DNA from 3 places in the Streptomyces shaanxiensis genome. Region 2 is predicted to be linked to each of the others. Evidence: predicted binding sites of a transcription regulator. Region 2 holds the regulator's gene; each other region holds the start of a gene.
The links. The regulator HspR, encoded in region 2, represses chaperone genes until heat shock. The targets are predictions, from matches to a motif close to TTGAGNNNNNNNNNCTCAA.

Region 1: lon (endopeptidase La) is a predicted target of HspR. The motif match lies at 7,483-7,501, and genes of this name have one in related genera.
Region 3: dnaK (molecular chaperone DnaK) is a predicted target of HspR. The motif match lies at 7,215-7,233, and genes of this name have one in related genera.

Annotation. Positions count from the first base shown of each region.
Region 1 covers NZ_BAAAZY010000012.1:958,514-969,007, reverse strand. The annotation lists gene ABD932_RS27410 (sensor histidine kinase) at 1-1,810, opposite strand, end outside; gene ABD932_RS27405 (protein phosphatase 2C domain-containing protein) at 2,180-2,968, shown strand; gene ABD932_RS27400 (MarR family winged helix-turn-helix transcriptional regulator) at 3,333-3,845, opposite strand; gene ABD932_RS27395 (lysozyme) at 4,095-4,928, shown strand; gene lon (endopeptidase La) at 5,040-7,460, opposite strand; partial or broken gene ABD932_RS27385 (GNAT family N-acetyltransferase) at 7,614-8,181, shown strand; gene ABD932_RS27380 (rhomboid-like protein) at 8,164-9,033, opposite strand; gene ABD932_RS27375 (spermidine synthase family protein) at 9,209-9,886, shown strand; gene ABD932_RS27370 (response regulator transcription factor) at 10,019-10,494, shown strand, end outside.
Region 2 covers NZ_BAAAZY010000011.1:258,769-269,262, reverse strand. The annotation lists gene grpE (nucleotide exchange factor GrpE) at 1-175, shown strand, start outside; gene dnaJ (molecular chaperone DnaJ) at 218-1,399, shown strand; gene ABD932_RS20885 (heat shock protein transcriptional repressor HspR) at 1,405-1,857, shown strand; gene ABD932_RS20880 (PA14 domain-containing protein) at 1,950-3,704, opposite strand; gene ABD932_RS20875 (hypothetical protein) at 3,939-4,133, shown strand; gene ABD932_RS20870 (hypothetical protein) at 4,151-4,411, shown strand; gene ABD932_RS20865 (helix-turn-helix transcriptional regulator) at 4,593-5,603, opposite strand; gene ABD932_RS20860 (helix-turn-helix domain-containing protein) at 5,886-6,131, shown strand; gene ABD932_RS20855 (hypothetical protein) at 6,245-6,889, opposite strand; gene ABD932_RS20850 (ABC transporter ATP-binding protein) at 6,994-8,763, opposite strand; gene lxmA (lexapeptide family class V lantibiotic) at 9,078-9,296, shown strand; gene lxmD (peptide terminal cysteine decarboxylase LxmD) at 9,391-9,999, shown strand; gene ABD932_RS20835 (hypothetical protein) at 9,996-10,494, shown strand, end outside.
Region 3 covers NZ_BAAAZY010000010.1:280,574-291,067, reverse strand. The annotation lists gene ABD932_RS15405 (nitrate reductase subunit alpha) at 1-2,467, shown strand, start outside; gene narH (nitrate reductase subunit beta) at 2,467-4,089, shown strand; gene narJ (nitrate reductase molybdenum cofactor assembly chaperone) at 4,089-4,583, shown strand; gene narI (respiratory nitrate reductase subunit gamma) at 4,580-5,302, shown strand; gene dnaK (molecular chaperone DnaK) at 5,299-7,167, opposite strand; gene ABD932_RS15380 (hypothetical protein) at 7,326-7,469, shown strand; gene ABD932_RS15375 (OsmC family protein) at 7,478-7,906, opposite strand; gene ABD932_RS15370 (vWA domain-containing protein) at 7,981-9,786, opposite strand; gene ABD932_RS15365 (ATP-binding protein) at 9,783-10,494, opposite strand, start outside.

The sequences.
Region 1 (10,494 bases), on a different contig from region 2:
CGGTGGCGTTCTCCATCAGCTCGGCCAGGAGGTGGGAGAGGTCGTCGGCGACGAACCCGGCCACGTGCGCGTGCGGCGGCAGCGCGGCGATCCGGACGCGCTCGTACCGCTCGATCTCGCTGACCGCCGCGCGGACGACGTCGACGAGCGGGACCGGCCCGGCGTGCTGCTGGACGTGTTCGGTGCCGGCCAGGACGAGGAGGTTCTCGCTGTGCCGGCGCATGACCGTGGCGAAGTGGTCGAGCTTGAAGAGCGTGGCGAGCCGGTCCGGGTCCTGCTCGCGCTCCTCCAGGCCCTCGATGACGGCGAGTTGACGCTCGACGAGGCCGAGGGTGCGCAGGGCGAGGTTCACGAAGGTGGAGCCGATGGTGTCCCGCAGACGCTCCAACTGGGCTGCGGAGTCGGCGAGTTCGGTACGCAGCTCCTCGCGGGCGTCGGCCATCTTCTGGCGCTGGCCGACGAGGTGCTTGCGGTCGGACTCCAGCGTGGCGATGCGCTCGTGGAGGGCGGCGGCGTGCGCGTGCAGGGCGTTGACGGAGTTGACGACCTGGGCGAACTCGTCCTTGCGGCCGGTGAACTTGACCGGCTCCTCCGCCGCCGGGTCCTCGGCCTGGGCGAGCCGCGCGGAGCCGATCCGCAGCACGGCCAGCGGCCGGGTGAGGGAGCGCGCCATGCCGGTGGCGACGCCGACGGCGAGCAGCATCAGGGCGCCGAGGATCGCGATGCGGATCTCCAGCGCGGTGACGTCGTCGTCGCGGAGCTGTTCGAGGTCCTTGGTACGGCGGTCGTAGAGGGCCGACTCGACGCCGCGCATCAGGTCGACGCGGGCGGACAGGGCGCCCTCGGCGCGCTGGATGTCGGTGTTCAGGTCCCGGGCGGAGAGCGCGGACTGGTCGGTGAGGGCGGCGAGATACCGGTCGGCGGTGTTGACCTCGGGGCCGGTGACCGTGGAGTCGTACGACGTCCGCGCGGACTTGGGGGCGGTGTCGTGGAAGTCGGCGAGGGCCGCGTCGGAGCGCAGGCGGGCCTGCTGGGCGGCGGCGCTGAGCACGGCGCGCTGCTTGGCGTCGGCGGCCGAGGAGGTCTTCTGGGTGGTCGCGAGGCCGGTGACCGGGTCGACGACGGTCTCGGTGGTGGTCGGCACGCTGAGCGCGGCGAGCAGCAGCCCCCGGGTGGCGGCGGCCTGCTGCACGGCGGAGTCCAGCTCGGCCAGCGCGTAGGCGCCGGGACCCGTGCGGGGCGGCATCTGCTCGGCCAGTTGCTCGGCGAGCCGGTGGAGTTCGGTGATGGCGGCCGAGTAGGCCTCGTGCGCTTCCAGCGCGGTGCTCTTGCCGGTGAGCGCGGCCCGGCGCACGGCCGCGATGCCGTCGAGATCGTCGTGGAGCGAGGCCGGGGCGTCGGTGTCGGCGCGCAGTTCCTCGACCTGACGGTCCACCCGGGCGCTGCGCTGCTCGCTGGGCGCCTTGGACTTGGGCCGGCCGGCGGCGATGTACGAAGAGACCTCGTCGCGCTCGTCGGCCAGGGAGTGGGCGAGGGTGAGCGCGTCCTGGGTCTGCTCGGCGAGCGTCACCAGTTCCTGGGAGTCGTGCAGTTGCCCGGAGGCGGCGACGATCGAGGGGACACCGGCCGCGGCGATGGCGGCGGCCACGACGGCAACGGCGACGATCAGCCGGTTGCGTACGTGCGTCGGGCGCCCCTTGCCGGCGGGTGTGGCGTCGGTGGTGGTGCCGGGAGTGGGCTGCGTGCCCCCTGCGGAGGCCGTCTGCTTGCCTGAGCGACGAGGCCGCATCTTCTGCACCGGTGCTCGCATTCCTGACTCGTGATACCCATGGTCCGAGTGACGTTCCGTCAACTAATGCCGACCGACTGTACGTACACTCGATGCGGTTCCCGACCCTCCCAGTGCCGGTGGACAGCGGCCGCGCATCACCTGACCCGCCACCCGAAGGAGTGAACCCCGGAGGAGAGTTGGCGGGCAAGTTCTTCCGGCGCGCACACATGCCTTGCGCGGCGGGCCGGTTGGACGTCTGCGGCGGGCGATGGCAGTATTCGCCGCCACGCCTGGCCGGAGCGAGCCATTCCACCCCAAATCAGGCGTCTGACCTGCACGGCTGCACCCATTCGGCAACCGATGCAACCCCTTCGCAAACCTTGTGAAGGGCTCGTGCAGACTGGCCGAATGCGAACAGAGCTTGCTTCCGAGCCCGGCGACCGGACGCGCCCCAACGAGGACTTCGCGAGCGTCGGACTTCCCGCCTCGGGACAGGGCGGCGCGCTGGTGGTCCTGGACGGCGTGACGCCGCCGCGGGGCGAGACGGGCTGTCTGCATTCCGTCCCCTGGTTCACCGCGCGGCTCGGCGGCGCACTGACCGAACTGACCGTTTCACTCCCGGATGTTCCCCTCGCCGACGCCCTGACCCGCGCCCTCGCGCGTACCGCCGAGGCCCACGCCACGACCTGTGACCTTTCTCACCCGCGTACCCCACAGGCAACGGTGGTTCTGGCGCGGTGGTCGCCGGAGTCGGTGGAGTACCTGCTCCTGTCCGACTCGGCCCTGCTGGTGGAGTCGCCGGACGGCACGGTCACCCCCTACCTGGACGACCGCCTGTCCCGCCTCCCGCGGGCGTCCCTGGCCACGGACGCACTGATCGACGCGCACATCCGTAACAAGGAGGGCGGCTTCTTCACGGCCGCCGCGGATCCGTCGGTGGCGGGCCGGGCGGTCACGGGAGTGCTCGCCCGGCAGGAGGTGCGGGCGCTGGCGGCGCTGACGGACGGGGCGACGAGGTGGGTCGAGAAGTTCCGGGAGGGGGGCTGGGCGGACTGCTTCACCCTCGTACGCAAGGAAGGGGCGCAGGCGCTGGTGGACCGGGTCCGGGCGCTGGAGTCGGCCGACGCGGAGGAGCGGGCGTACCTGGGGCGGAGCAAGACGCATGACGACGCGACGGTCGTGTACGCGGAACTGTGAGCGACGGGCCCGGTGAGCCAGGGGCTGCGTGAGCCACGGGGCCGGTGAGTACGGGCCCGGAGAGCCAGGGGCCGCGTGAGTGACGGGGCCGATGACTACTGGCCCGGCGCGCCAAGGGCCGCGCGAGTGACGGGGCCGATGACTACTGGCCCGGCGCGCCAAGGGCCGCGCGAGTGACGGGGCCGATGACTACTGGCCCGGCGCGCCAAGGGCCGCGCGAGCCAAGGGACCGATGACTACGGGCCCCGCGAGCCAAGGCCCGCGCGAGCCAAGGGACCGCGTAAGTCAGGGGCCGCGTGAGCCAGGGGCCACGTGAGCCAAGGGCCGGTGAGTACGGACCCGGTGAGTCACGGAGCCCGTGGGCCTACTTCTCCATCCCCCGGTTCAACTGGTTCAGCAGCCGCGCCAGCTCCGCGACCTCGTCCCGGTCCCAGTGGGACAGCTGCTCGACATACCGGCCCCGCCGGGCCTCCCGCACCTTCGCGACCCGCCCGCGTCCCTCCTCGGTGAGATGGACCAGCCACGCACGCCCGTCGGCGGGGTCGGGCTCGCGCGCGACGAGACCCAGGTCTTCCAGGGCCCGGAGCTGGCGCGACATGGTGGCCTTGCCGACCCCGATGTAGGCGGCGAGTTCGGTGGCCCGCTGGCGCCCGGATTCACCCAGCCGGACCAACAGCCCGTACGCCGCCGACTCCAGGTCCGGATGCACCTCGCGGGCCATCTCGCCCTGCTTGGCCCTGGCGCGCCGGAAGAGGACCGTCAACTCGCGTTCCAGGTCGAGGAATTCAGGCTGGTCCATGCCGCCATCGGGCACTCCCCCGGAGGGGGCACCCCCGGACTCGACTCGCCGGTCCTCGCCGTTTCCGCCTTCGTGCACGTCAGCCCCTGCCTGGTAGGTCCCGGTCCTGAAAGTTTCCGCCAACCGCCGCCATCGCCGCAGCTCCGCCAGTATTTCGCAGGCTCAGACCAAAGGCAGCCTCCGGACCCCCTTCCACCTGCGCTTCTGCGCGCCTAGCTTCTCCATCGAAGCGTGACTGGCATGCACGCGCCACAGCCGCGCTCCACAACGGCGGCCACACCCCCGCGCGTTCCTCACCGAGCACCACCGAGCCTTCGGAGGCACGCTATGTCCGTGCACAGACCCGAACCGCTCCGCCCTCGGCGCCCGCACCTCGCCGGGCTCCTGCTCGCCGCGACCCTCTCCCTCCTCCTCGCCACCCATCCCTCCCCCGCGTCCGCCGAAGACGACGCCCCGTCCCCGGGCTCCGCCCACATGGGCATGGGCGTCGCGACTCACGACGGTGTCCACGGCCTCCCCGACGACGCCCTGGCCACCCAGACGGAAGGCGTGGACGTCTCCAGCCACCAGGGCAACGTCGCCTGGTCGACCCTGTGGAACAGCGGGGTCAAGTGGGCCTATGTGAAGGCCACCGAGGGGACGTACTACACGAACCCGTACTTCGCCCAGCAGTACAGCGGCTCCTACGACGTCGGCATGATCCGCGGCGCCTACCACTTCGCGACCCCGGACACCACCAACGGAGCAACCCAGGCCAACTATTTCGTCGACCACGGCGGCGGCTGGTCCCGCGACGGCAAGACCCTGCCCGGCGTCCTGGACATCGAGTGGAACCCGTACGGCAACGCCTGCTACGGCAAGACCACGAGCCAGATGGTCACCTGGATCCGCGACTTCCTGAACCGGTACAAGGCCAGGACCGGCCGCGACGCCGTCATCTACACCGCCACCAGCTGGTGGAAGCAGTGCACCGGCAACTACAGCGGCTTCGCCACCGCCAACCCGCTGTGGGTCGCCCGGTACGCCGCGGAGGTGGGGGAACTGCCGGCGGGGTGGAGCTACTACACCATGTGGCAGTACACGTCCTCCGGACCGACCGTCGGCGACCACAACAGGTTCAACGGAGCGCTGGACCGCGTCCAGGCTCTGGCGAACGGCTGACCCGTCGTCGTATGACGTACCGCAGCGCGGCGAAGGCCCGGGCCTCCCTCACGGGACCCGGGCCCTGCCTGTCCGGTCTTCGCGGGCGGAGCCCGCTGATGGGCTACGTCGTCACGCCGCGATCGGAACCTCGGGGGCCGCGCCGTCGGTGGCCGGCGACAGGGCCAGTTCCAGGACCTGACGGACGTCGGTGACGGCGTGGACGTCGAGCTTGTCCAGCACCTCTGCGGGGACGTCGTCCAGGTCGGGCTCGTTGCGCTTGGGGATGACGACGGTCGTGACGCCTGCCCGGTGGGCCGCCAGCAGCTTCTGCTTGACGCCGCCGATGGGCAGGACCCGGCCGGTCAGCGAGACCTCGCCCGTCATCGCCACGTCCGTGCGGACCAGGCGGCCCGAGAGCAGCGACGCGAGGGCCGTCGTCATCGTGACGCCCGCGCTCGGGCCGTCCTTGGGCACCGCGCCCGCCGGGAAGTGGATGTGCACGCCCCGGTCCTTCAGGTCGGCGACCGGCAGTTCGAGTTCGGCGCCGTGGGAGCGGAGGAAGGACAGGGCGATCTGCGCCGACTCCTTCATCACGTCACCCAACTGGCCCGTCAGCGTCAGACCCGCCGCACCCGTCTCCGGGTCGGCCAGCGACGCCTCCACGAACAGGACGTCTCCGCCCGCTCCCGTGACCGCGAGGCCGGTGGCCACGCCGGGCACCGCCGTACGGCGCTCCGCCGGGTCCTGGGCGGACTCGGGCACATGGTGCGGCCTGCCGATCAGACCGCGCAGGTCACCGTCGCCGATCGTGAACGGCAGCTCCCGCTCGCCCAGTTCGTGCTGCGCCGCCACCTTGCGCAGCAGCCTCGCGATGGACCGCTCCAGGTTGCGGACGCCCGCCTCGCGCGTGTACTCGCCGGCGAGCTTGCGCAGGGCGCCCTCGTCGATGGCGACCTCGTCGTCGTTCAGGCCCGCCCGCTCCAGCTGGCGCGGGAGCAGGTGGTCGCGGGCGATGACGACCTTCTCGTCCTCGGTGTAGCCGTCGAGGCGGACCAGTTCCATACGGTCGAGCAGGGCCTCGGGGATGGCCTCCAGGACGTTGGCGGTGGCCAGGAACACCACGTCGCTCAGGTCCAGTTCCACCTCCAGGTAGTGGTCCCGGAAGGTGTGGTTCTGGGCCGGGTCCAGGACCTCCAGCAGGGCCGCCGCCGGGTCGCCCCGGAAATCGGATCCCACCTTGTCGATCTCGTCGAGCAGGACCACCGGGTTCATCGACCCGGCCTCCTTGATGGCCCGCACGATCCGGCCCGGCAGCGCACCGACGTAGGTACGGCGGTGGCCGCGGATCTCGGCCTCGTCACGGACGCCGCCGAGGGCGACCCGGACGAACTTGCGGCCCATGGCGTGCGCGACGGACTCGCCGAGCGAGGTCTTGCCGACGCCGGGCGGGCCGACGAGGGCCAGGACGGCGCCGCCGCGGCGGCCTCCCACGACCCCCAGCCCCCGGTCGCTGCGCCGCTTGCGCACCGCCAGGTACTCGGTGATCCGCTCCTTCACGTCCTCCAGACCGGCGTGCTCGGCGTCCAGCACGCGCTTCGCGCCCTGGATGTCGTAGGCGCCAGTGTCATCGGTTCGTTCGTTCCAGGGCAGTTCGAGGACGGTGTCGAGCCAGGTGCGGATCCACGATCCCTCGGGCGACTGGTCGCTGGACCGCTCCAGCTTGTCGACCTCCTTGAGCGCGGCCTCGCGGACGTTCTCGGGCAGGTCGGCGGCCTCCACGCGGGCGCGGTAGTCGTCGGACTCCTCGCCGTCCTGCTCGCCGTTCAGCTCGCGCAGTTCCTTGCGCACCGCCTCCAGCTGACGGCGCAGCAGGAACTCGCGCTGCTGCTTGTCGACGCCTTCCTGGACGTCCTTGGCGATGGTCTCGGCGACGTCCTGCTCGGCGAGGTGGTCGCGCAGTTGCTGGGTGGCGAGCTTGAGACGGGCGATCGGTTCGGCGGTCTCCAGGAGCTCCACCTTCTGCTCGGTGGTCAGGAACGGCGAGTAACCGGAGTTGTCGGCAAGGGCGGACACGTCGTCGATGGCCTGCACCCGGTCCACGACCTGCCAGGCGCCGCGCTTGCGCAGCCAGGCGGTGGCGAGGGCCTTGTACTCCTTGACCAGTTCGGTGACGTGACCCGGCAGCGGCTCGGGGACCGTCTCGTCGAGCCGCGCCCCCTCGACCCACAGCGCCGCACCCGGGCCGGTCGTCCCGGCGCCGATCTTCACGCGGCCGCGGCCGCGGATCAGGGCACCCGGGTCACCGTCGGCCAGCCGGCCGACCTGCTCGACGGTGCCGAGCACACCGGTGCTCGCGTACGTACCGTCGATACGGGGCACCAGCAGCACCCGTGGCTTCCCCGGCTGCGACCGGGCGGCGGCCTGCGCGGCCTCCACCGCGGCGCGCACATCGGCGTCGTTCAGATCCAGCGGGACCACCATTCCGGGCAGCACGACCTCGTCGTCGAGCGGCAGCACAGGCAAGGTGAGCGGTGTGGACGTCGAAGCCATGATCTCCCCTTCGGCAGTCAAGTTGAGCTATGCCGACTCAATGCACGGGGGAGTGCGAATGTTCCCCGACCTCCGTTCGCTGTGAGCGATCATCACTCACACACACTGTGACCTCGGGTTTTTCGCGAATGGCCGGTTGTGCGGGCCCCGGCCCGTGACGGACCGCTGCTGCGGATCGTCGGCGGATTCCGGGGCCTGGTCAGCGGCCCGCGCTCCCTCGGCGTGCGCGGCGCCGAGCTCGACCGGCTCATCGCCCGGCAGCGCGACTTCTTCGCTGCACGAGCCCGTCCTGCCGGCGGGCGTGACACTGCGCCGGGTCACGGCGGACGCGGACATGCGGCGGATCGCCGCGATGGAGTCGGTGATGTGGGGCCAGGGCTGGAGCCGGCTCGCCGACGATCTCATCGGCCGGGTCGCGTCCGCGCCGGACGAGATCTCCGTCCACGTCGCCGAGGCGGACGGCGAGGTCGTCTCGGCCCGGCTGGCCTTCCGCGAAGGCACCGAGTTCGCGAGCCTGTGGGGCGGGTCGACGCCGGCCGAGTGGCGCGGGCGCGGCATCCACCGCGCGCTCGTCGCGACCCGCGCCGCCCTCGCCGTCGCGCGCGGTGTCACATACCTGCACGTCGACGCCTCCGACGACAGCGCGCCGATCCTGCGGCGACTGGGCTTCGAGGCGGTGACCACGACCACGCCGTACGTGTGGTCACCCGAGGGCGATTGACTCCGAACCGCGCCACCGCCGCACCACGGGCCACATCGCGATCCCGATGACCAGGGCGATCAGATGCCCCCAATTGGTCAGCGGATCCGTGAAGTCGATCAGGTCCTGGATCAGCATCCCGCCGAACAGCGCCAGCACCGGCCACCGCAGCCACGGCCGCAGCAGCCCGGCCAGCGCGCCGATGCTCGCCGCCACGCCGAAGCTGATGCCGTAGTCGAGGCGGTGCAGCGAGCTGGCGGGGAGATGCCCGACCAGCACCGCGAGCCCGACCGGGACCTCGGTCGCGAGGGTCGCCAGGACGTGCCCGGCCAGGAAGACGACGGCCGTGCGGGCACTGCCGATCCGCCGCTCCAGCGCGGTGAGCACGAGCAGGAAACAGAGCGTGTACGGCGTCACGATCCCGCCCGCGACCCACAGCGCACTGGCCACCAGCACCAGCACGGGCCTCTGCACGAGATGGGCGACATCGGTGCTGGAGCCCTGGTGCAGGGCGTGGACGAGGGCGGCGTCGGCGTATGTGGCGACCAGGGAGGTGACGGTCAGTACGGCGGCGTAGGCGAGGGTGAACGGGGTGCCGGTGGGGGTGGGGAGGAGGTGCCAGGGGCGGACGGCACGGGGTCGGGACGGTGCGGTGGCCTCGGTGATGGCCGGCGCCGGGGGCGGCGGCGCGGTGGCGGTCGTTGCGATGGCGGTGGGCGCGACAACACTCGGCGCGATGGCACTCGTCGTGGTGGCGCTCAGTGGTCCGCGCTGCCGCGGCATCCCGTCCAGCAACCCGGCGACATCGGGCAGGCCCGCCTCACCGGGCTCCGGAACCGAGCCCGTCGCACCCTCAACCGCAGTCCGTTCCAAGGTGAGGCGCTCCTTCCGTTTCCCTCACCCTTCGCCTGCGGCCCGCCCGTGTCTGTGACCTGCGCCACTCATGAGCCGATTCTCAGGAACCTCTCAACCAACCTGGTCCGCGTCGCGTCAACTCTGAGAGGTAATTCGCTCGGCCGTCCCGGGCCCCGGCTGCCAGGATGGCCGGATGCCCACTTCGTACGACACCCCCGAGGTACTGGACCGTCGCGAGGGCCCGCACGGCGAGGTAGTGCTGCGGCGGCACGGCGAGTTGCTCCAGATCATCGCGAACGGCTGCTTCCTGATGGACACTTCCGACGGGCGTTCGGAGCGGCTGCTGGTCGACGCCGCGCTCGGCGCGCTGGACGGGCGGCCGGAGCCTCATGTACTGATCGGCGGGCTCGGCGTCGGGTTCTCGCTCGCACATGCCGCCGCCGATCCGCGCCCGGGACGGATCACCGTCGTCGAGCGTGAGAGCGCGATTATCGGCTGGCATCTTGACGGACCCTTGTCGCGCTTCTCCGCCGGCGCCCTCGCCGATCCGCGCACCGAGATTCTGGAAACGGATCTCGTGCGGTACGTACATGAGACATCCGCCACGTATGACGCACTCTGTCTCGACATCGACAACGGGCCCGACTGGACCGTCACCGACGGCAACGACAGCCTCTACTCACCCGGCGGACTGGCAGGCTGTGCAGGGGCGTTGAGGCCGGGTGGGGTGCTTGCCGTATGGTCCGCCCAACCCTCTCCGGAATTCGAAGAAACCTTGCGTAATGCCGGATTCCAACAGGTGCGTACCGAAGAGATCCCCGTTGCCCGGGGCGTTCCGGACGTCGTGCACCTCGCCGTCCGCCCTGGATAGCCCTGGCGCGGTGACTCCCCGTACTCTGCTTCTCTGACGCGGATCATTCAAGCGTCAATCGCAAGCATGCGCAGGCATAGCCAGTAAGCGGGATCACCCCACGGATTCCGGAAAGCAACTTTGGGGCGGGCGATGGAGCAGACACACACCTCCCACAACGGCACGGCGGCGACCCCTGGCGCACAGCGCCGGGTCCTCGTGGTCGAGGACGATCCGACCATCGTGGACGCCATCGCGGCCCGCCTGCGCGCCGAGGGGTTCCTCGTGCAGACCGCGGGCGACGGTCCGGCGGCCGTCGACACGGCCGAGGCCTGGCAGCCCGACCTGCTGATCCTCGACATCATGCTGCCGGGCTTCGACGGCCTGGAGGTCTGCCGTCGCGTGCAGGCCCAGCGGCCGGTGCCGGTGCTGATGCTGACCGCGCGCGACGACGAGACCGACATGCTGGTCGGGCTCGGCGTCGGCGCCGACGACTACATGACCAAGCCGTTCTCGATGCGGGAGCTGGCGGCACGCGTGCACGTACTGCTGCGCCGCGTCGAGCGGGCCGCGCTGGCCGCCACGACCCCGCGGTCGGGCATCCTGCGGCTGGGCGAGCTGGAGATCGA
Region 2 (10,494 bases):
CGAGACGACCTGCGTGGCGATCCTGCAGCCCGGGTATCGCATCGGCGAGCGCACCATCCGCCCCGCGCGGGTGGCCGTCGCCGAGCCCCAGCCGGGCGCGCAGAGCGTCAAGGCCGAGGAGGCGACCGAGGCGGCCGGCGACGACAAGGAGAGCGGTGGCCCGGACGAGGGCTGACGTTGAACTGACGAGGGACTACCGGAAGGGGGTACGTCGAGGATGAGCACCAAGGACTTCATCGAGAAGGACTTCTACAAGGTCCTCGGCGTCCCCAAGGACGCCACCGAGGCCGAGATCAAGAAGGCGTACCGGAAGCTCGCCCGCGAGAACCACCCGGACGCCAACAAGGGCAACGCCAAGGCGGAGGAGCGCTTCAAGGAGATCTCCGAGGCGAACGACGTCCTCGGCGACCCCAAGAAGCGCAAGGAGTACGACGAGGCACGCGCCCTCTTCGGCAACGGCGGCTTCCGCCCGGGGCCGGGCGCGGGCGGCGGCTCCTTCAACTTCGACCTGGGCGACCTCTTCGGAGGCGGCGCCCAGGGCCAGGGCGGTTCCGGCGGCTTCGGCGGCGGAATCGGTGACGTCTTCGGGGGCCTGTTCAACCGCGGCGGCACGGGCGCGGGCACGCGTACCCAGCCCCGGCGCGGTCAGGACATCGACACCGAGGTCACTCTCAGCTTCACCGAGGCGATCGAGGGCGCGACGGTCCCGCTGCGCATGTCCTCGCAGTCACCGTGCAAGGCCTGCGCGGGCACCGGCGACAAGAACGGCACGCCCAGGGTGTGCCCGACCTGCGTCGGCACCGGCCAGGTGGCCCGGGGCTCGGGCGGCGGCTTCTCGCTGACCGACCCCTGCCCGGACTGCAAGGGGCGCGGCCTGATCGCCGAGCACCCGTGCCTGGAGTGCAAGGGCAGCGGCCGGGCCAAGTCGTCCAGGACGATGCAGGTCCGCATCCCGGCCGGGGTGTCGGACGGCCAGCGCATCCGCCTGCGCGGCAAGGGCGCACCCGGCGAACGCGGCGGCCCGGCGGGCGATCTGTACGTCACCGTGCACGTCGACGCGCACCCGGTGTTCGGCCGCAAGGACGACAACCTCACGGTGACCGTCCCCGTGACCTTCACGGAGGCGGCGCTCGGCGGCGAGGTCAGGGTCCCCACCCTGGGCGGACCGCCGGTCACCCTGAAGCTGCCGCCCGGCACGCCCAACGGCCGCACCATGCGGGCGCGGGGCAAGGGCGCGGTCCGCAAGGACGGCACCCGCGGCGACCTCCTGGTCACCGTCGAGGTGAGTGTTCCGAAGGACCTTTCGGGGAAGGCTCGTGACGCGCTCGAGGCGTATCGCGAGGCGACCGCGGGCGAGGACCCGCGGGCGGAGCTGTTCCAGGCCGCGAAGGGAGCATGAGTCAGATGGACGGTCGTCGACGCAACCCGTATGAACTGACCGAGGAGACCCCGGTCTACGTCATCTCGGTGGCGGCCCAGCTCTCCGGCCTGCACCCGCAGACGCTCCGCCAGTACGACCGCCTGGGCCTCGTCTCCCCCGACCGCACCGCCGGCCGGGGCCGCCGCTACTCGGCCCGCGACATCGAACTGCTCCGTCAGGTGCAGGCGTTGTCGCAGGACGAGGGCATCAACCTGGCCGGCATCAAGCGCATCATCGAACTGGAGAACCAGGTCGCGGCGCTGCAGTCCCGGGTGGCCGAACTTCAGGCCGCCGTCGAAGGGGCCGCGGCGGCGATGCAGCAGCGCGAGGCGGCGGTACACGCGTCGTACCGCCGGGACCTGGTGCCGTACCAGGAGGTGCAGCAGACCAGCGCGTTGGTGGTCTGGCGGCCGAAGCGGCAGCAGTCCTCGGACTGACGGACCGGACCGCGCACGCGGACAGCGGATACGAGAGGGGCCCGGAGACTGAACTCTCCGGGCCCCTCTCGTGTGCTGCCGCTGTTCCCGGGTCAGCCGACGGGGGCCGTGACCGCCCAGTCGCCCGCGGGGACGGACTCGGTGCCGTCGGCCTGCACACCGGTCACCCAGTAGAAGGACGTGGTGCCGCGCCGCGCGCCCGTGTCGAAGTAGGTGAAGGCACCGGCCGGGAGTTCGGCGATCTTCTCGTACGTGGCGGAGGCGGGGTTCCACCGGTAGACGCGGAAGCTCTCCGCCGGGTCGGCGGACTCCTCCTCGCCCGCGCCGAGCCCGGACCACGTGAGCTGGTTGCCCTCGTCGCCCTCCGCGCCCGACGCCGTCAGGTGCAGCGGCGAGCCCTCGGGCGTCGCCACGCTCGGAGTCATGTCGAGCTCGGTCGCGGCCACGGCCGGGACGCCCTCGTCGCTCCACTTGATGGCGGAATTCCCGTCGTCGTCCACGGCGTCGAGGAAGAAGCAGACCTCGTCGCCGTCCGGGAGCGTGGTGTACGCGAAGGACGTCTTGTCGGGGGAGACGTAGTCCGACACGGTGCCGTAGCAGACCTGTTCGTCGCCCTCGTCGCCCAAGAGCTCGCCCCAGTAGACCCGGTAGTGCCGCAGATCCTCGGCCGGGCTCTTGTCCCAGTCCAGCTGGAAGCCGTACTCGGTCGGGGTGACGTTCAGCCCGGAGACGAGCGGCGGCGGGTCGTTGTCCCAGATCTTGCCCCGCTGAGGCTCTGACCTCGCGGACTCGTTGCCCGCCGCGTCGACGGCCGACACCCGGTAGTAGTAGACGGTGCTCTCGGCGGCCGAGGTGTCCAGGTAGGTGAGCTGGTCCGTGCTCCCGACCGTGGCGTACGTGCCGTTCTCGCTCGCCGCGCGGTAGACGCGGTACGACGCCGCGTCCGCGACCTGGTCCCAGCCGACCTGGAGCCCGCCGCTGCCGCCGGTCGGGGTCACCTCGCCCGTCGCGCGCGTGATGGTGGGCACGCCGGGGGCGACCCGGTCGACGGTGGTGACGGCCTGGTCCGCCGTACCGGCCGACTCGTTGCCGGCCTTGTCGTAGGCGCGGACCTCGTAGTAGTAGGTCGCGCCGGTCACCGGCAGGGTGGTGTCGGTGTACGTGGTGGAGGTGGTCGTCGCGAGGGGAGCGGTGCCGAAGGCGGCGCCCTTCAGGCGGCGGTAGACGCGGTAGCCCGCGAGGTCCATCTCCTTGTTCTTGGCCCAGGTGAGCTTCGCGTTGCCGCCGGCCTGGTCGTACGTCACGGCGGGGCCGGTCGGGGCGAGGGGCTTGACCGTGTCGACGGTGGCCGAAGTGCGGGGCGCGTAGCCGAAGTTGACGCGGGCGCTGCCGGTCCAGTTGACGTAGTCGACGCGGAGGGTGTGCTTGCCGGACGGGATCGTGACGTTGACGGCCTTGGAGACCGTGGTGGAGGTGTTCTTCCACAGGTCGATCTTGCGGGTGCCGTCGAGGTAGACCCGGATGCCGTCGAGGCCGGAGGCGGAGAGGGAGAAGGGGCCGCCCGAGCCGAAGTCCCGCGTCACGCTCCAGCGGACGGCGAAGTTGTCCTTCGGGAGTCCGGAAGCCGGGGCGTTCGTGCCCCAGTTCTGGTCGACGGCGGTGTCGCAGTCGGTCTTCTTCGGCGTACCGGAGAAGGTGGTGTTCGCGAAGAACTGCCGCTTGAAGACCGGTGACGTGCAGGTCACGGCGGCGGAGGCGGGCGCGGTGGTGATGGTGAGCAGTCCGCCGGCGGTGGCGAGCACGAGGGCGGTCGCGGTGGCCGCGGTCGTGCGTCTGGCTGGGTTCATCGGGTCCCTCGGTCCTGTTCGGCGACGGCGATGATCAGCCGTCGCGGAACAGGACTCGTCGGGTGGGGGATTGGTTGTACGGGGGGCGGTGTCGTTGTGTCGTAGTGCTGCCGTCGATCTGCCGTCGATCTGTCGTCGCGCTGACAGGTGCTGACAGGAAGTGGTCCTTGCCGTGCAGGATCCTGACAGTGATCGCTCTGGAAGCGGTTCGTGGGCGCTGGCAGAGTCGTGGACATGGACAACAGGGGGAACGCGCGGATTGCGCGGAACACGGGTATCGCGGGGATGACGACGGCCAAGGCCGGTCTGCGGAGAGGGTTGCCGGTACTCGCGCTGGCGCTGATGGTCACGTTGCCGGTGGGGACGGCGGTGACGGTGGGCGTCGAGGGTGGGCCTTCGGTCGGGGTGGCCGTCAACGGGTGGCAGTGAACGGGGTGGATGAGGCTGTGGAGTTCCAGGATCTGGTGCTGGTCCGCAAGGCGGCGGGGGATGCGCCGGCGGCGACCGCGGTGATCAGGGTGCTCGGTACGTTGCCGGAGGGCTGGGGGCATGACTGGCGGCTCGACGAGGACGGGGGTCGGATCCATCTGCGGATCCGGCCCCCGTCGGGGTCAGGGCCTGGTGTGGTGCGGGGGTGGCTGGCCGGTGTTCTCGAGGATCCGGCGTTGTGGGCTTGGGGTGTGGAGGGGGCGGAATCGGGTGGGTGACGGGTTTTCCTCGCCCCCGCCGCCCCTACCCGTCCCGTCCCTGGGGGCTGCCGCCCCCAGACCCCCGCTTCGGCCCTGAAGGGGCCTCCTCCTCAAACGCCGGACGGGCTGAGATGCCTCGGCCGGAGTCGAGGAATGCTTGGGCCGGCGACCAGAAGGGGCCGTCCGTCGAGAGGTTGTGTCAGATCCAGCCCCGTTCGCGGGCCAGCAACGCTGCGTGGGGGCGGTTGCTGGCGTTCAGGGTGCGTAGGACGTCGGCTACGTGGCGGCGGTAGGTGCGTAGGGAGACGCCCAGTTCGCGGGCGCCGATTTCGTCCTTTGTCACTCGGCACATGGATTTGAGGACCTCCAGCTCCATGGGGGTGAGGGGGACGGAGTCCGGGGGCGGGGTGTCGAGCAGGCTGGACAGGTCCGTGGCCTGGTCCCAGATTCTTTCGAAGAGGGACAGGACGCTGGCCACCAGGCCCGGTTCCTGGGCGACCAGGGCGCCGCGTGAGGTGTCCGCGGGGTTCGCCGGGACCAGCGCGGTGTGGCGGTCGTAGACGAGGATGCGCTCGGCGATGTCGGGGGCGGCTCTGATGCTGGCGCCCTGGGCGGAGAGTTCGTGCAGGTAGGCCGCGGTGGGTGGGTTGTCGAGGGCCTCCTTCAGGACGACGCTGCGGATGCGCACGCCCCGGCGCAGACAGCGGCTGTCGAGAGGGCGCGCGTGCTCGATGTTCTCCGGGGTGAGCGCCTGGTAGGGCTCGACGGAGAGGATCTCCTCGCGGGCGAAGAACGCGAGGTCGTCGATGCGGTTGCGGATCTGCGCGAGGTTGGTCATCCGCTCCACGCCACCGCCCGTCGGCGTGTGCGCGCTCTGCTCCGCGCGGAGTTCCGCGACCAGGTTGCGAGGCCTGGTCACCTGCTGCAACTCATGGTGCAGCTCGCTCAGTCTTCGGTCGGTGAGCAGCCCGACCGCGATCTCCGGGTCAGCCGCCGTCAGGCTGCCCTCCGGAACGTCCCCGTTGTCCGCGCGGCGGAGCAGGCCCAGGTCCGTGAGCCGCTCCAGCGCGGCGCCGACGTCACCCCGTCGTGCGTGGAGCAGTAGATGGATGTCCTCTGTCGGCGTACCCGGATGTCTCAGGAAGTGCCGGTAGACGCGCTCCTCCAGTGCGGAGAGCCCCAACAGGTCCATGGTGCCCGCATTGTTCATCCTTCCCCCTGCGTTTCTTACGGCTGGTCAGGCCGTGGCGATGTGGAATCCACCGAAATGCTTCGTACACAGGGTAATGCGCTGGTCAAGAGCTTGGAGTGGGTGTGGTGCGGAGCGCGGTCGGCAGGATGGTGTCGTCGGTGTGCAGCAAGTTGCTGTGTACGAGCCCTGCTCCGTGCCCCGACGCTTGGCAGGCTGGAATCCGTCGGCCAAGAACCGACGGAAACGCCGGCCACGAGCCGACGGAATGCGGCACCACCGAACACGATCTGGGGGAAACACATGACTGTTGTCGTACGGGAGGACGCGCTCGACTTCTCCGCGCTGACCGACCGCGAACGCGAGGTCCTGCTCCTGCTCGCCACGGGGGAGCAGAACCGCTGGCTCGCCCGCCGCCTTGGCATCGCGGAGCGCACGGTACGGGCCCACACCGCCAGTATCGTGCGCAAGCTCGGCATCAAGTCGCGGTTCGAGGCGGCGATCGTCTCGCACCTCTACGCGGACGACATCAGAGGGGCGTGCGGCTGACCACCGCCGCTCCGCCGCCCCGTCGCCCGCGTGGTGACATGGCGGACGTGAAGGGCCCCTCCGGTACGGCGCCGGAGGGGCCCTTCACGTCGTCTCGCGTCGTCCCCTGCCGGTCAGCCGGGGGTCATGTCGCCGACCATCTCTATCGCGATCATCCACCAGGGCTGGGCGCCCGTGCCGAAGGCGGCGGCGAGCGCGTAGCCGAGGGCCGCGTCCAGGGGCTCCGGCTCGGCGTCCTCGCGCCACTCGACGAGCACGCGTCCGTCGCCGTCCGAGGAGAAGTCGCCGATGTGCTGCTCGTCCCGCAGCAGCCGGCTGCCCGGGATGGAGTCCGGCACCAGGCGCCAGGTGCGGCCCGCGTGGCGGACGTCCACGCGGTACGAGCGACGGCTCAGCCGTCCCTTGGCGGGGTCGAGGACGACCTCCTCGCCGTCCACGGTCAGCGTCAGCCGGCTGCCGTCGCGGGTGCCGACCGGGATGTGGTCCTCGGCCTCGGTCCCTTCCGCGCGGAGCAGTTCGACCCGGGGCACCGAATCGCCCTGGACGGTGACCTCGCCCAGCCGCATGTCGAGCCGGACCGTCAGCGCGCCGAACCGGTCGTCCTCGACGAGGGTCTCGACGACGGGCTTCTCCTCGTAGTCGTCGTCCTCGTACCCGTCGTCCTCGTACTCGTCGGCCTCGTAACCGTCGTACGTGTCGGCGTCGTCGTACCGGTCCGTGGTCGTGGATGCGGGTGCGGGTGCCGGGTTCTTCGGCATCGGGTCTTCCTTTGCTGTGTCGCTTCTGACGGGTGGTCAGTGGTGGGGGGTGTCGTGCGCCGTGCGCCGTGCTGGGTTTTGTGCCGACGTCGTGGGGTGGGCTCTCACGCTCCCGTGGTCGTCAGCTGGGTGGCGGCGAGGTCTCGGTACAGGTCGTCCCTGCCCAGCAGTTCCCCGTGCCGGCCGTGGTCGCGTACGCGGCCGCCCGCCAGCAGCACCATGTGGTCGGCCGAGGTCACCGTGGAGAGCCGGTGGGCGATCAGGACGACCGTGCAGTGCTCGGCGGCGCGCTCCACGGTCTGCCGCAGGGCCGTCTCGCTCAGTCCGTCGAGGTGGGCCGTCGCCTCGTCGAGCAGCAGCACCTGCGGGCGGCGCAGCAGGGCGCGGGCGATGGCCAGGCGCTGGCGCTCTCCGCCGGACAGGGCGAGACCGCGGGTGCCGACGTGGGTGTCGAGGCCCTCGGGGAGCCGGGCGACGAGCGCGTCGAGCAGGGTGTCCCGCAGTACCCGGTCGACCTCCTCCCCGGTGGCGTCGGGGGCGGCGTACAGCAGGTTCTCGCGGAGGGTGCCCGCCAGCATGGGGGTGTCCTGCTCGACGTACGCGATGCGGCGGCGCACCTCGGCGCGGCTGAGGGTGGCGATGTCGGTGCCGTCGAGCAGGATGCGGCCGGAGTCCAGGTCGTAGAAGCGCTGGAGGAGTGAGAAGACGGTCGTCTTGCCGCTGCCGGACGGGCCGACGAGCGCGGTGACGCCGCCCGCCGGGGCGGTGAGGCTGACGTCGTCGAGGGTGCCGGTGCGGCCCGCGTAGGCGAACGTGACGTTCTCCAGCGTGACTTGGGGCGGCGGGCCGACGGGGCGGGCCGGGGTCTCGTCGACGTCCGTCTCGGTCTCCATGTGCCGCACCTCCTCGATCCGGGTGAGCGCGCCGAGGCCCTGCTGGAGGGAGGCCGTGCCGCCGACCAGGGAGAGCACCGGGCCGCCGAGGTTGAACAGGTAGAGCAGGAAGGCGATCAGCGCGGCCAGGTCCAGGGTGCCGGTCGCGACCAGGGCGCCGCCGAAGCCGATCACCGCGAGGAACGAGGCCTGGACGACCAGGGCGGAGAGCACCGCGATCGTGGCGTGGTAGCGGGCGCCGGCCAGGCCCGCCCGGTAGGCGTCCTCGGCGGCGGCCACGGCCCGCGCGGTCTCCGTCGCCTCGCCGCCGTTGGCCTTCACGGTACGGGCGGCGCCGAGCGAGCGGTCGAGGGCGGCGCCGATCTCGCCGACCGATGTCTGCGCGCGCGTGGTGACCCGCCGGATCCGCGGCATCACCACGCCCATGGCGACACCGACCACCAGCAGGACGCCGGAGGTGATGCCGAGCAGCGGCAGACTGGTCATGCCCATCAAGACGATGGTGGCCAGCAGATGGATGCCTCCGTCGAGCAGCTGGATGACCCCGCTGGTCGCCGCGTGCTGCACGAGCGTGCTGTCCGAGGTCACCCGGGTCGTCAGACCGCCGGGCTCGTGCTGGTCCAACTCGCCGGTGCGCAGCCGGATCAGACGGTGGATCAGGCCCTTGCGGACATGCAGGACGACCTTCTCCGCCGTGCGTTCGCTCAACAGGGCCTGGGCCCAGGTGAGGACGATCGAACCGGCCAGCAGGGCCAGCATCAGCAGGATCTCGTCGCCGAGGCCCCGGCCGGTCATGAGTGCCGTGAGCGCCGACTCGACGACCATCGGCTGGGCCAGCCCCGCCGCGCTGCCCGCGAGGGTCAGCACCAGGACCAGCAGGAGGACGCGCCGGTGCGGGCGCGCGTGGGCGAGGAGGGCCCGAAGCGGCGGCCGGGGCGCGGGCCGCGGGGCCTGGGTGGTTGCGGAGTCAGGTGAGTTCACCCTGATCTTTTTACGCGGGAGGGCGGGGGTGGCGGTATTGGCGGTTGCGGCAATGCCGAGTCCGGTCATGCCGTTTTCGGTTATGTCGCCACCGGTTATGCCGATCCGGTCATGCCGCCTCCGGTCATGCCGCAACTGACAATAGCGGGCGGCTTTTCGGCTGGGCCATATTTCTCATGTCCACAGCGGACAGCAGCGGCGGACCGCGGCCGAAAGGCAAAGCCCAAGGCCAAGCCCAAGGCAAACGGTCGCAATACGCCTCTGTAATTCATTCCACGAGCTTCAAATGGCTCGTGACACCAAGGGAGAGACTCATGCAGTCGACGCAGAACGAGAAGGACCTGTTCGAGGGCTACACCGCCTACACCTCCGCCGAGGAGCTGGGCCTGTACGACGGCAAGGACGCCGCGCCCGCGTTCAGCCCGACCATCCCGTGGGCGATCCGCGCGACCATCATCACGGCCCGCTCCTCGCAGCAGTGCGCCGCGGCCCTGGGCTCGCTGACCGCCAAGACCATCGAGAACAAGTGCTGACGGGACATCCCGAGCAGTGACCCGCGGGGAGGGGCCGGTGACGGCCACCGGCCCCTCCCCGGGCAACCGAACCACATATCCCAGGAGGACGGTCATGGAGATCCCGGACCCCACCGGTGTCGCGGATCCCGGATTCCGGCGAGTGCTCCTTGTGGGCACCGGAGCGCTCAGTGTGGCATTTCTTCCCTTCTGGACCAACTGGCTGAACAACACCTTTCCGGAGATGGAGAAAAGGGTCGTGCTGACCCGCTCCGCCCGCCGATTCGTATCGGCGGAGGCGATATCCGTGCTCTGCGGAAGGGATGTCCTCACCGACGACTGGAACGAGGCGGATCCCGGTACCGCCCCCCATGTGGAACTGGCCGGCTGGCCCGACCTCGTCCTCGTCCACCCGGCGACGATGCACTTCCTGACCCGGTACGCGCTCGGGCTCACCGACACCCCGCTGCTGTGTGCCCTCCAGTCCACCACCGCCCTCGTCGGCGTAGCCCCCTCGCTGCCGCCCGGCGCCCAGCTGAGCCCTGTGCTGCGGGGCCACCTGGACACCCTGCGGGCCCGCCCCGGAGTCGTCGTCGCGCCGACCGTGCCCGCGGTCAGCGCGAGCACCGGCGAACGGGAGGACGGCGGCGCGGCCCCGCTCTCGGAGCTGATGGGGCTGTGCGTGGGCGCGTACGCGAGGGCGCGGCGAGGGGAGGAGGAGTGACGGGGGCCATCGCGACGCCGGTCGACGCGACGCCGGGCACCGAGACGGCATCCCCAGCAACGCCGGGCACCGCCCAGCCGGTCGCGGAGTTCGGCACCGGGCTCCAGGTCACCCGTGTCACGCCTACGTCCGACGGGCGTTACGAGTGGTGGCAGGGGCCGGGAGCGCGGCGGTCTGACCCACCGGCGGTGCCTTTCGTGTCGTACGTTCCCCGCCACACCTCCGGCGCTACCTCCGGCGCTCGTCTGGTCGTCCCGCGCCTCTCGGGCCACGGGCTCGCGTACCTCGCCGACGGGCCGTACTCGGCCGCCGCCTGGCTGCGTGATCCACGGCCGCAGGCACGGCGGCTGGTCGCGCACGCGCTCGCCGCGACGGGTGCCGCGCTGCGGGAGCTGCACACGACTCCCGCGCCCACGGCGGACGTTCCGCCCGCGCTCGCGCGACTGCGGTCGTTCGTCGAAGGCGGGGACGGGAGCCTCGCCGCCGTCGTCGAGC
Region 3 (10,494 bases), on a different contig from region 2:
GGGGAAGGGCCGGTGGAACCTGGAACTCGGCGACATACGGCCGCAGTTGAGCCTCTACGGGAGCGAGGTCTCCGCAGGTGTCCCGGTGCTGCTGCCCCGCTTCGACACCGAGGGCGGGGCGCACGGGCAGGGGCGCGGGGACGTCGTACGGCGTGGTGTCCCGGCGACGAAGCTCGGCGGTGCGCACGGCCCGCTGGTGACGACGGTCTTCGATCTGCTGCTCGCGCAGTACGGGGTGGCGCGGCCCGGGCTGCCGGGCCGCTGGCCCACGTCGTACGACGATGCCGCCGCGCCCGGCACGCCCGCCTGGCAGGAGGCGCACACCTCCGTCCCGGCGGCCAAGTGCGTGCGGATCGCGCGGGAGTTCGCGCGGACGGCCGAGCGGTCCAAGGGCCGCTGCATGATCCTGATGGGCGCCGGCACCAATCACTGGTTCCACTCCGAGACGATCTACCGCGCCTTCCTCGCCCTGCTTCAGCTCACCGGCTGCCAGGGCCGCAACGGCGGTGGCTGGGCGCACTACGTCGGCCAGGAGAAGTGCCGTCCGGTGACCGGCTGGGCTACGCTCGCGGCCGCGTCGGACTGGTCGCGTCCGCCGCGCCAGATGATCGGCACGGCGTACTGGTTCCTCAACACCGACCAGTGGCGCTACGACCGGTTCAGGGCCGACGTGCTCGCCTCGCCGCTCGGTGCGGGCCGGTTCCGGGGGATGACGAGCGCGGACTGTCTGGCGCTGTCGGCGCGGGCGGGGTGGATGCCGTCGTATCCGACCTTCGACCGCAATCCACTGGAGCTGGGCGAGGTGTTCGGCGATCCCGTGGCACGGGCGGTGGCCGAACTGCGGGCGGGCACCCTCAAGTTCGCCTGCGAGGACCCTGACGCGCCGGAGAACTGGCCGCGGGTGCTGACGCTGTGGCGGGCCAACCTGCTGGGCTCGTCGGCGAAGGGCGCGGAGTACTTCACCCGGCACCTGCTGGGCACGCACTCCTCGCTCCAGGCCGAGGAGGCGCCCGAGGACGTACGGCCGCGCGAGGTGACCTGGCGCGAGGAGGCACCCGAGGGCAAGCTCGACCTGCTGCTGTCGCTGGACTTCCGGCAGACGTCGTCCACGCTGCTGTCGGACGTCGTCCTGCCCGCCGCGACCTGGTACGAGAAGCACGACCTGTCCAGCACGGACATGCACCCCTACGTGCACTCCTTCACCCCGGCCGTGGATCCGCCGTGGCAGGCCCGCACCGACTTCGACACGTTCAAGGCGCTGGCCGAGCGGCTCAGCGAGCTGGCCGCCGACCATCTCGGCGTACGCAAGGATCTGGTGGCGACCCCGCTCCAGCACGACACCCCGGGCGAGATCGCCCAGCCGGGCGGGGTCGTCCTGGACTGGAAGCGCGGGGAATGCGCTCCCGTGCCCGGGCGGACCATGCCGAACCTGACCGTGGTGGAGCGGGACTACACGGCGATCGGCGCCAAGTTCGCCGCACTCGGACCGCTGGTGGAGCAACTCGGCCTGCCCGCCAAGGGCATCACGCTGAAGCCTGACGAGGAGGTCGAGGACCTCCGGCACCTGAACGGCGTCACGCCCGACGGCCGCCCCTCCCTCGACACGGCCGTGAAGGCGGCGAACACCATCCTCGCCCTGTCCGGCACGACCAACGGCCGCCTCGCCACCCAGGGTTTCCGCACACTGGAGGCCCGTACGGGGCAGGACATGGCGCATCTCGCGGCCGAGCACGAGGGCAAGCGGGTCACGTACGCGGACACGCAGGCCGCCCCGGTGCCGGTCATCACCTCACCGGAGTGGTCGGGCAGCGAGGCGGGCGGCCGACGCTACACCGCCTTCACCCTCAACACCGAGCATCTCAAGCCCTGGCACACCCTCACCGGCCGCCAGCACTTCTTCCTGGACCACGACTGGATCCACGAACTCGGCGAGGCGCTCCCCGTGTACCGGCCGCCGCTGGACATGAACAAGCTGTTCGGCGAACCGCGCCTCGGACCGGACGGCCAGCGGGAGGTGACGGTCCGATACCTCACCCCGCACAACAAGTGGTCCATCCACTCCGAGTACCAGGACAACCTGTTCATGCTGGCCCTCTCCCGAGGCGGCCAGAACATCTGGATGTCCCCGCAGGACGCGGACGCGATCGGCGTCGTGGACAACGACTGGATCGAGGCGGTCAACCGCAACGGCGTGGTGGTCGCCCGGGCCGTCGTCTCGCACCGTATGCCGCCGGGCACCGTCTACATGCACCACGCGCAGGAGCGGACGGTCGCCGTCCCGAAGACGGAGACCACCGGCAAGCGCGGCGGCATCCACAACTCGCTCACCCGGCTCATCCTCAAGCCGTCCCATCTCATCGGCGGCTACGCCCAGCTGTCCTGGGCGTTCAACTACCTGGGCCCGACGGGCAACCAGCGCGACGAGGTGACGGTGATCCGCCGCCGCAGCCAGGAGGTCGAGTACTGATGCGCCCGATGGCCCAGATAGCGATGGTGATGAACCTCGACAAGTGCATCGGCTGCCACACCTGCTCGGTCACCTGCAAACAGGCGTGGACCAACCGGCGCGGCATGGAGTACGTCTGGTTCAACAACGTCGAGACCCGCCCCGGACAGGGCTATCCCCGCCGCTACGAGGACCAGGAACGGTGGCGCGGAGGCTGGGAGCTGAACCGCCGGGGCGCGCTGAAGCTGAAGGCGGGCGGCCGGATCCGCAAGCTCGCCGGGATCTTCTCCAACCCCGAACTCCCGGAGATCAAGGACTACTACGAGCCCTGGACGTACGACTACAAGAACCTCACCGACGCCCCGCTGGGCGACGACTTCCCGGTGGCCCAGCCGATCTCGCAGCTCGACGGCAAGCCGATGAAGATCGAGTGGTCGGCGAACTGGGACGACAACCTCGCCGGAGCGCCCGCCCACGGCGACTTCGACCCGATGGTCGAGCGGGCCCGCAAACAGGCCTCCGACAAGGTGCGGTTCGAGTTCGAGCAGAGCTTCATGTTCTATCTGCCGCGCATCTGCGAGCACTGCCTCAACCCGTCCTGCGTGGCCTCGTGCCCGTCGGGGGCGATGTACAAGCGGGCGGAGGACGGCATCGTCCTCGTCGACCAGGACCGTTGCCGGGGCTGGCGGATGTGCGTCACGGGATGCCCGTACAAGAAGGTCTACTTCAACCACCGCACCGGCAAGGCCGAGAAGTGCACGATGTGCTATCCGCGCATCGAGGTCGGTCAGCCGACGGTCTGCTCGGAGACGTGCGTGGGCCGGCTGCGCTACCTCGGGGTGATGCTGTACGACGCCGACAAGGTGACGGCGGCTGCCTCGGTCCGGGACGAACGCGCCCTGTACGAGGCGCAGTTGGACGTGTTCCTCGACCCCGAGGACTCCCGGGTGCGGCAGGCCTGCGAGGAGGCGGGGATCCCGCACGACTGGCTGGAGGCGGCCCGCCGCTCCCCCGTGCACGCGTTGATCAGCAAGTACCGGGTGGCGCTCCCGCTGCATCCGGAGTACCGGACGATGCCGATGGTCTGGTACATCCCGCCGCTCTCCCCGGTGGTGGACGCGCTGTCGGAGACCGGTCACGACGGTGAGGACGCCGGGAACCTGTTCGGCGCGATCGACAGCCTGCGCATCCCGCTGGAGTACCTGGCGGAGCTGTTCACCGCCGGTGACATCGGCCCGGTGCGGTCCTCGCTGGAGAAGCTCGCGGCGATGCGCTCGTACATGCGGGCGATCAACCTCGGGGAGGACCCGGACCCTTCGGTGCCGGCCGCCGTGGGCATGGGTACCTACGAGATCGAGGAGATGTACCGGCTGCTGGCGATCGCCAAGTACGAGGACCGGTACGTGATTCCGACGGCCGCCGTCGGGGACGCCCGGCGCCTGGAGGAGTCGGCGCTCCCGCAGGGGTGCAGCCTCGACTACGCCGGCGGGCCCGGGATGGGCGGGGACGGCCCCTTCGGCCAGGACTCCGGGCGCAAGCTGCTGCCGCTGGTGTCGGTGGAGAACTTCCACGCCCTGCGCGGACGGCAGACCGCGGACCACCCGACGCAACCGGTCGGCCCGGCCGACCCAGAGGAGGCCTGATGCCTTCCTTCGAGGTGCTCTACCAGGCGGCCGCGCTCTGCCTGACCTACCCCGACGACGACTTCCGCGCACGCCTGCCACTCCTGCGCGAAGCCGCCCCTCAGCTACGGGAGTTCACCGACCACGCGGCGGTCACGCCCCCGCAGGAGCTGGCCGCGCACTACGTCGAGGTCTTCGACTTCAAGAACCGTCACAGCCTGTACCTGAGCTGGTGGCACGACGGGGACACCCGGCGGCGCGGCATGTCGCTGCTGCACTTCAAGGACCTCTACCGTGCGCACGGCCTGGAGTTCACCGGCGAGGAGCTGCCCGACTTCCTGCCCGCGGTACTGGAGTTCGCGGCCCGCACCGGCAACACCGAACTGCTGCTGGAACACCGGGACGCCCTGGAGCAGCTGCGCTCCCGGCTCACCGACTTCGGGACACCGTACGCGTCCGTCCTGGACTCCGTATGCGCCACACTGCCGACCGCACCCACGGGGGCACGCTCATGACCACGTTCCTCTGGGGCGTCCTGCCGTACGTCACCTTCGCCCTGCTCGTCGCCGGTCTCTTCTGGCGTCATCGCTACGACCGGTTCGGCTGGACCACGCGCTCGTCGCAGGTCTACGAGTCGAAGCTGCTGAACATCGCCTCGCCCGCCTTCCACTACGGCATCCTGTTCGTGCTGGTCGGCCACATCGTCGGGCTGTTCGTCCCCGAGTCGTGGACGGAGGCCGTCGGCGTGAGCGAGCACACCTACCACCTGTTCTCCCTCTACGGCGGCACCGCGGCCGGCCTGCTCGCGGTCGCCGGGATCGTGCTGCTGGTCTACCGCCGGCGCACCAACGCGCCCGTGTTCCGGGCGACGACCGCGAACGACAAGGTCATGTACGTCGTCCTGCTCGCGGCGATCGTGATGGGCATGGTCGCCAAGCTGTCCCACGCCGGCGGCGACGGCTACGACTACCGCCGGTCCATCGCTCCCTGGGCCCGCAGCCTGTTCACCCTGCAGCCGGACATCGACCTCATGGCGGGCGTGCCGGTGCTGTACGAGGTGCACGCGGTGATCGGCATGGCGCTGATCGCGCTGGTGCCGTACACCCGGCTGGTGCACATGTTCAGCGCACCGGTGCAGTATCTGTTCCGGCCGTACGTGGTCTACCGGAGCCGCGACCCCGAGCAGCTGGGGCCGCGGCCGGAGAAGCGGGGCTGGGAGAAGGCCGGCTCCTAGGCCGCCCCGCCCTTCTGGTCCCGCTGGTCCTTCTCGTCGTCGACGATCTCCGCGTCCACCACGCCCTCTTCCTCGGGCTCGCTCGCCGTCGGCTCGTCGGCCGACCCTGCTGCGGAGGCGGACGCGTACATCGCCTGCCCCATCTTCTGGCTGACGGTGGCGAGTTTCTCGATGCCGGTGCGCAGGGCGTTCGTCTCGGCGTTCTGCTCCAGTTGCTGCTTGAGGTCCGTGATCGCCGACTCGACCTCCGACCTGGTGTCCGTGGGGACCTTGTCCTCGTTGTCGCGGAGGAACTTCTCGGTCTGGTAGACGAGTTGTTCGGCCTGGTTCCGCGTCTCCGCCGCCTCGCGGCGCTTGTGGTCCTCCTCGGCGTACTGCTCGGCGTCCCGCATCATGCGGTCGATGTCGTCCTTGGGGAGGGCCGAGCCGCCGGTGACCGTCATCTTCTGTTCGCGGCCGGTGGCGAGGTCCTTCGCGGAGACGTGCATGATCCCGTTCGCGTCGATGTCGAACGCGACCTCGATCTGCGGCACCCCGCGCGGTGCCGGCGGCAGCCCGGTGAGGTCGAAGACGCCGAGCTTCTTGTTGTACGCGGCGATCTCGCGTTCGCCCTGGTAGACCTGGATGCCGACGGAGGGCTGGTTGTCGGTGGCCGTCGTGAAGATCTCCGAACGCCGGGTGGGGATGGTCGTGTTGCGTTCGATGAGCTTCGTCATGATGCCGCCCTTGGTCTCGATGCCGAGGGACAGCGGGGTGACGTCGAGCAGCAGGACGTCCTTGACGTCGCCGCGGATGACGCCGGCCTGGAGGGTCGCGCCGACGGCCACGACCTCGTCGGGGTTGACGCCCTTGTGCGGGTCCTTGCCGGTGAGCTCCTTGACGAGGTCGGTGACGGCGGGCATGCGCGTGGAGCCGCCGACGAGGATGACGTGGTCGACCACGGAGAGCTTGATGCCGGCGTCCTTGACCGCCTGGTGGAAGGGGGTCTTGCAGCGGTCGAGGAGGTCGGCGGTGAGTTCCTGGAACTGGGCGCGGGTGAGCTTCTCGTCGAGGTGGAGGGGGCCCTCGGCGGAGGCGGTGATGTAGGGCAGGTTGATCGTCGTCTCGGAGGAGCTGGACAGCTCGATCTTGGCCTTCTCGGCCCCCTCGCGCAGTCGTTGCAGCGCCATCTTGTCGTTGCCGAGGTCGATGCCGTACTGCCCCTTGAACTTCTTCACGAGGTATTCGACGACCCGCTGGTCCCAGTCGTCGCCACCGAGGTGCGTGTCGCCGTTGGTGGCCTTGACCTCGATGACGCCGTCGCCGATCTCCAGCAGGGAGACGTCGAAGGTGCCGCCGCCGAGGTCGAAGACGAGGACGGTCTGCTCCTCGCCCCGGTCGAGGCCGTAGGCGAGGGCGGCCGCGGTGGGCTCGTTGATGATCCGCAGGACCTTCAGGCCCGCGATCTCCCCGGCCTCCTTCGTGGCCTGCCGCTGGGCGTCGTCGAAATACGCGGGGACGGTGATCACCGCGTCGGTGACGTCCTCGCCGAGATAGGACTCGGCGTCCCGCTTCAGCTTCTGCAGCACCCGGGAGGACAGCTCCTGCGCCCGGTAGCGGGTGCCGTCGATGTCACCCTGATCGGGGAAGCGCCAGTTCCCGTCGCCCATGTGCCGCTTCACGGAGCGGGCGGTGCGCTCGACGTTCGTCACCGCCTGCCGCTTGGCCACCTCACCCACGAGCACCTCGCCGTTCTTGGCGAAGGCGACGACCGACGGTGTGGTCCTGGCCCCCTCCGCATTGGCGACAACAGTGGGTTCGCCGCCCTCCAGGACGGCCACCACCGAGTTCGTGGTCCCGAGATCGATCCCGACCGCGCGTGCCATCGCTGTCCCCTTCCGCCCAGGCACCCCTTTGAACTCCAGCACAAAACTTGAGTGGGTTCTTGTCAATGGGACGGGTGACCTAGGAGCCGGGTACCAAACGAGGGCTGAGCGGGCGCTCAGGGGCTTCCCGGAGGGCCAGGGCACGGCGGGGCCGGTCGGTGATCAGGACGTCGACGCGAGAGTCGGCCGGAAAGTCCCGCATCCACCGGTCCTCGTCGACCGTCCACGAACCCGTCCTCACCCGGCTCCCGGACATCGCGCAGGCCGCCCCGGTGGACGGCCTGCGTCAGGTGATGCGGTAGTGGTCGGCTCAGGTGAGCTTGGCCGACAGGGTGATCGGCGTGGCCCTCAGGGCCTGGCTGACCGGGCAGTTGACCTTGGCGTCCTCGGCCGCGGCGAGGAAGGCCTCCTCGTCGATGCCGGGGACGGTGCCCTCGACGGTGATGTGGATGCCGGTGATGCCCTCCCCCGGCTGGAAGGTCACGTCGGCGGAGGTGACCAGCTTGGTCGGCGGGGTGCCGGCCTTGTCGAGGATGTTGGAGAAGGCCATGGAGTAGCAGCTGGAGTGGGCGGCGGCGATCAGCTCCTCGGGGCTGGTCTTGCCGTTCGCGTCCTCGGCGCGCGACGCCCACGTCACCGGCTGCTCGGCGATGCTGCCCGAGGAGTCGAAGGACACGACGCCGTTGCCCTTGAACAGGTTGCCTTCCCACACGGTGTGTGCGGAGCGCGTGGTTGCCACGATGAATCCCTTCGAATTCTTACGATGAGGTCCCGTGTTCCGGGTCCGTGTCCCCCATCCGACCACACTCGTCGTCATTGCACCCGGAAGACCGGCCCACGAGGGCTGAACGGCAGTCGCCGGCCCGGCGGAATCAGGTACGCGTGCTCGCGCCGAACCCGCAGCACGTCGCACCAGCCGTCCGTGATGACCAGAACGGGAGCGCCCGGCGGGAAGTCGTCCGCGCGCTGCAGCAGGTCGATCCCGGGCTGCAGGACCGTGCCGCCCCGGCCGTGCACCCGCACCCGCCCGGCGATGTCCGTCACCGGCACATACCCCGCGTCGTGCGGCGCCGCGTCGCAGAACACCACCCGTGCCGCCGGTACGTCCCGTGCCGCGGCGTAGGAGGCGATGGCGCCGAGCGCCTTGCCGAGGAGCACGCGGTCCATGGAGCCGGAGGTGTCCAGGACGACGCCGAAGGTGCAGCGGGCGATCTCCTCGGGCGGGAAGTAGCGGCCCGCGCGCGGAATGTCGGGCGTGGACGCCTGACGGCGCGCGGGACGGGCGTACGTCCGCACGGGCTCCGGGCGTGGCACGAACTCGTCGAACCAGCGGGCGAGTCGGGCGTCCCACGGCAGCGGCGGATGGCTGAGCGCGCGGATCTCCTGGACCAGGCCGCCGGGCAGGAAACCGCGCTCCTGCTGCTGGTGCAGGTCGAGCCCCTGGCACAGTCCCCGGCGGTAGAACTCGTCGAGGTCGACATAGTCGCCGGGCGGGCCGAGCGGGGCGCCGAGAACATCGCCGACGCCCTTGCCGCGCAGGGTGGCCAGCCGGCGCATCCGGCGCAGGTCGCCGGCGATGCGGTCGTACACCTCCTCGGCGGACAGACCGCTGAACTGCGCGTCGTACAGCAGCCCTTGGGGCATCTCCCCGACCTGCATCTCGCGCAGCCAGCCGTTGATGACGTAGTCGCAGGCGACGTTGAACAGGTACGGGTCGCGGGTGCCGCAGCGGTCGCCGTGGCGCAGGGCGGCATGCAGCATCTCGTGGGCGAGGATGAACCGCCATTCCTCGGACTCGAAGGTCCGCAGCGGGTTGATGTAGATCTCGCCGGCCTCGGCGTTGACGGCGGCGACGGCGATGCCGTGCGCGCGGGCGAGTTCGGCGTCGGCGACCAGCTTGATGCCGGCCGCGATGCCGCCGAGCAGCGGGTAGGAGGTGATGAACCACTCCAGCGCCCACTGCCAGGGCCGCTTCTTGACGGGTTCGCCGTCCATGGAGTCACGGCGGCCGCCCGCCATGTCCATCGCGGTGGAGACGGTGCGGGTCAGCGCGGTGGCGAAGGCCAGTTGGTGGTCCGGGGGTTGCCCGAACCAGCCCGTCCACTCCACGAGCAGCAGGTCGGGCTCGGCGCCCGCCGTGCCGCACCGCTCGTAGGCGGCCGGGATGCCGTCGCGCCGCCAGCGCGCGGCGAGCTGTTCCTCGTCGCCGTCCGGATAGGACAGGGGCAGGTGGTCCGGTGTCCTCCCCACGGGGAAGGTGAGCAGGAAGCGGTTGACGACGACGCAGCGGGCGGCCAGCTCGGCACGGTCGGGCTGCACGGGCGGGCCCTTCGCCGAAGGGACGTGACCGAAACCGAGGTGCAGGACGGCGTGCGCGATGGCCCAGGCCCAGGCTTCGGGTTCGGCGAGCCGGTGCGGGTGGGCGTGCAGGTCGCCGTCGGAGTCGACGCGGACGAGGCCGTCGTGGGGTGCCTGCTCGCAGTCCTCCAGACGGCAGACCACGAACTCGACCGCCGCCAGCGCCGGGTTGGCCTTCACCAGCGCCATCCCCTCGGCGAATGCCTCCGCCGCGAGATCCCGCTTCTTCTTCCCCTTGCCCTTGTCACGGGCAGGGCTCATCGCCGCGCCTCCACCAGCCGCGGCATGTCCCGCGCCGCCTCCACCAGGAACCAGGACGGCAGCACCGGGTTGCCGTCCGCGTCGGAGGCGATGACGCTCTGGGCGACCTCGACGGAGATCTCCGCGAGCTGCACCAGCAGCGACTTCGCGCGGTAGGCGGTCTGCCGCCCGGTCGCCGACATGTGCTCCTTGCTGACGGGCAGCTCCTTGACCAGGCGCCCGCGGAAGGACTCCGCGAGGTAGTAGAGCAGGTCGCGGTCCTCCGTGCGGTGCGGCCAGCGGGCGTCGCCCTTGATGATGGCCTCGATGCCGAACTGGCTGCGCACGATCTTGACGTAGCCGCAGAACGCGGTGGCGTGCACGGGCGTCAGCGTGCCGTGCGCCAGCACCTTCAGGGTCTCCTCGTCGAGGTCACGGCCGAAGGAGTGCAGCGCGTCGGAGAGCATGTGCCAGGAGCGGGGCGTGGAGAACGGCTCCTCGGTCTTCGGCGGCTTGGACCACAGGTGGTCGGGGCGGTCGGTGAGGTGGTCCAGGATCCACGGGTGGATGCCGTTGTTCGCCGCCCAGGTCAGCCAGTCCTTGGCGGAGGCCTCCAGGTGGACGTGGGTGAGGCGGTTGACGAGGGCGGAGGCGATGGGGCGGGCGAGGGCGTTGTCGGTGGCACGGTTGCCGGCGCCGATGACGATCGAGCCCTTGGGCAGCTCGTAG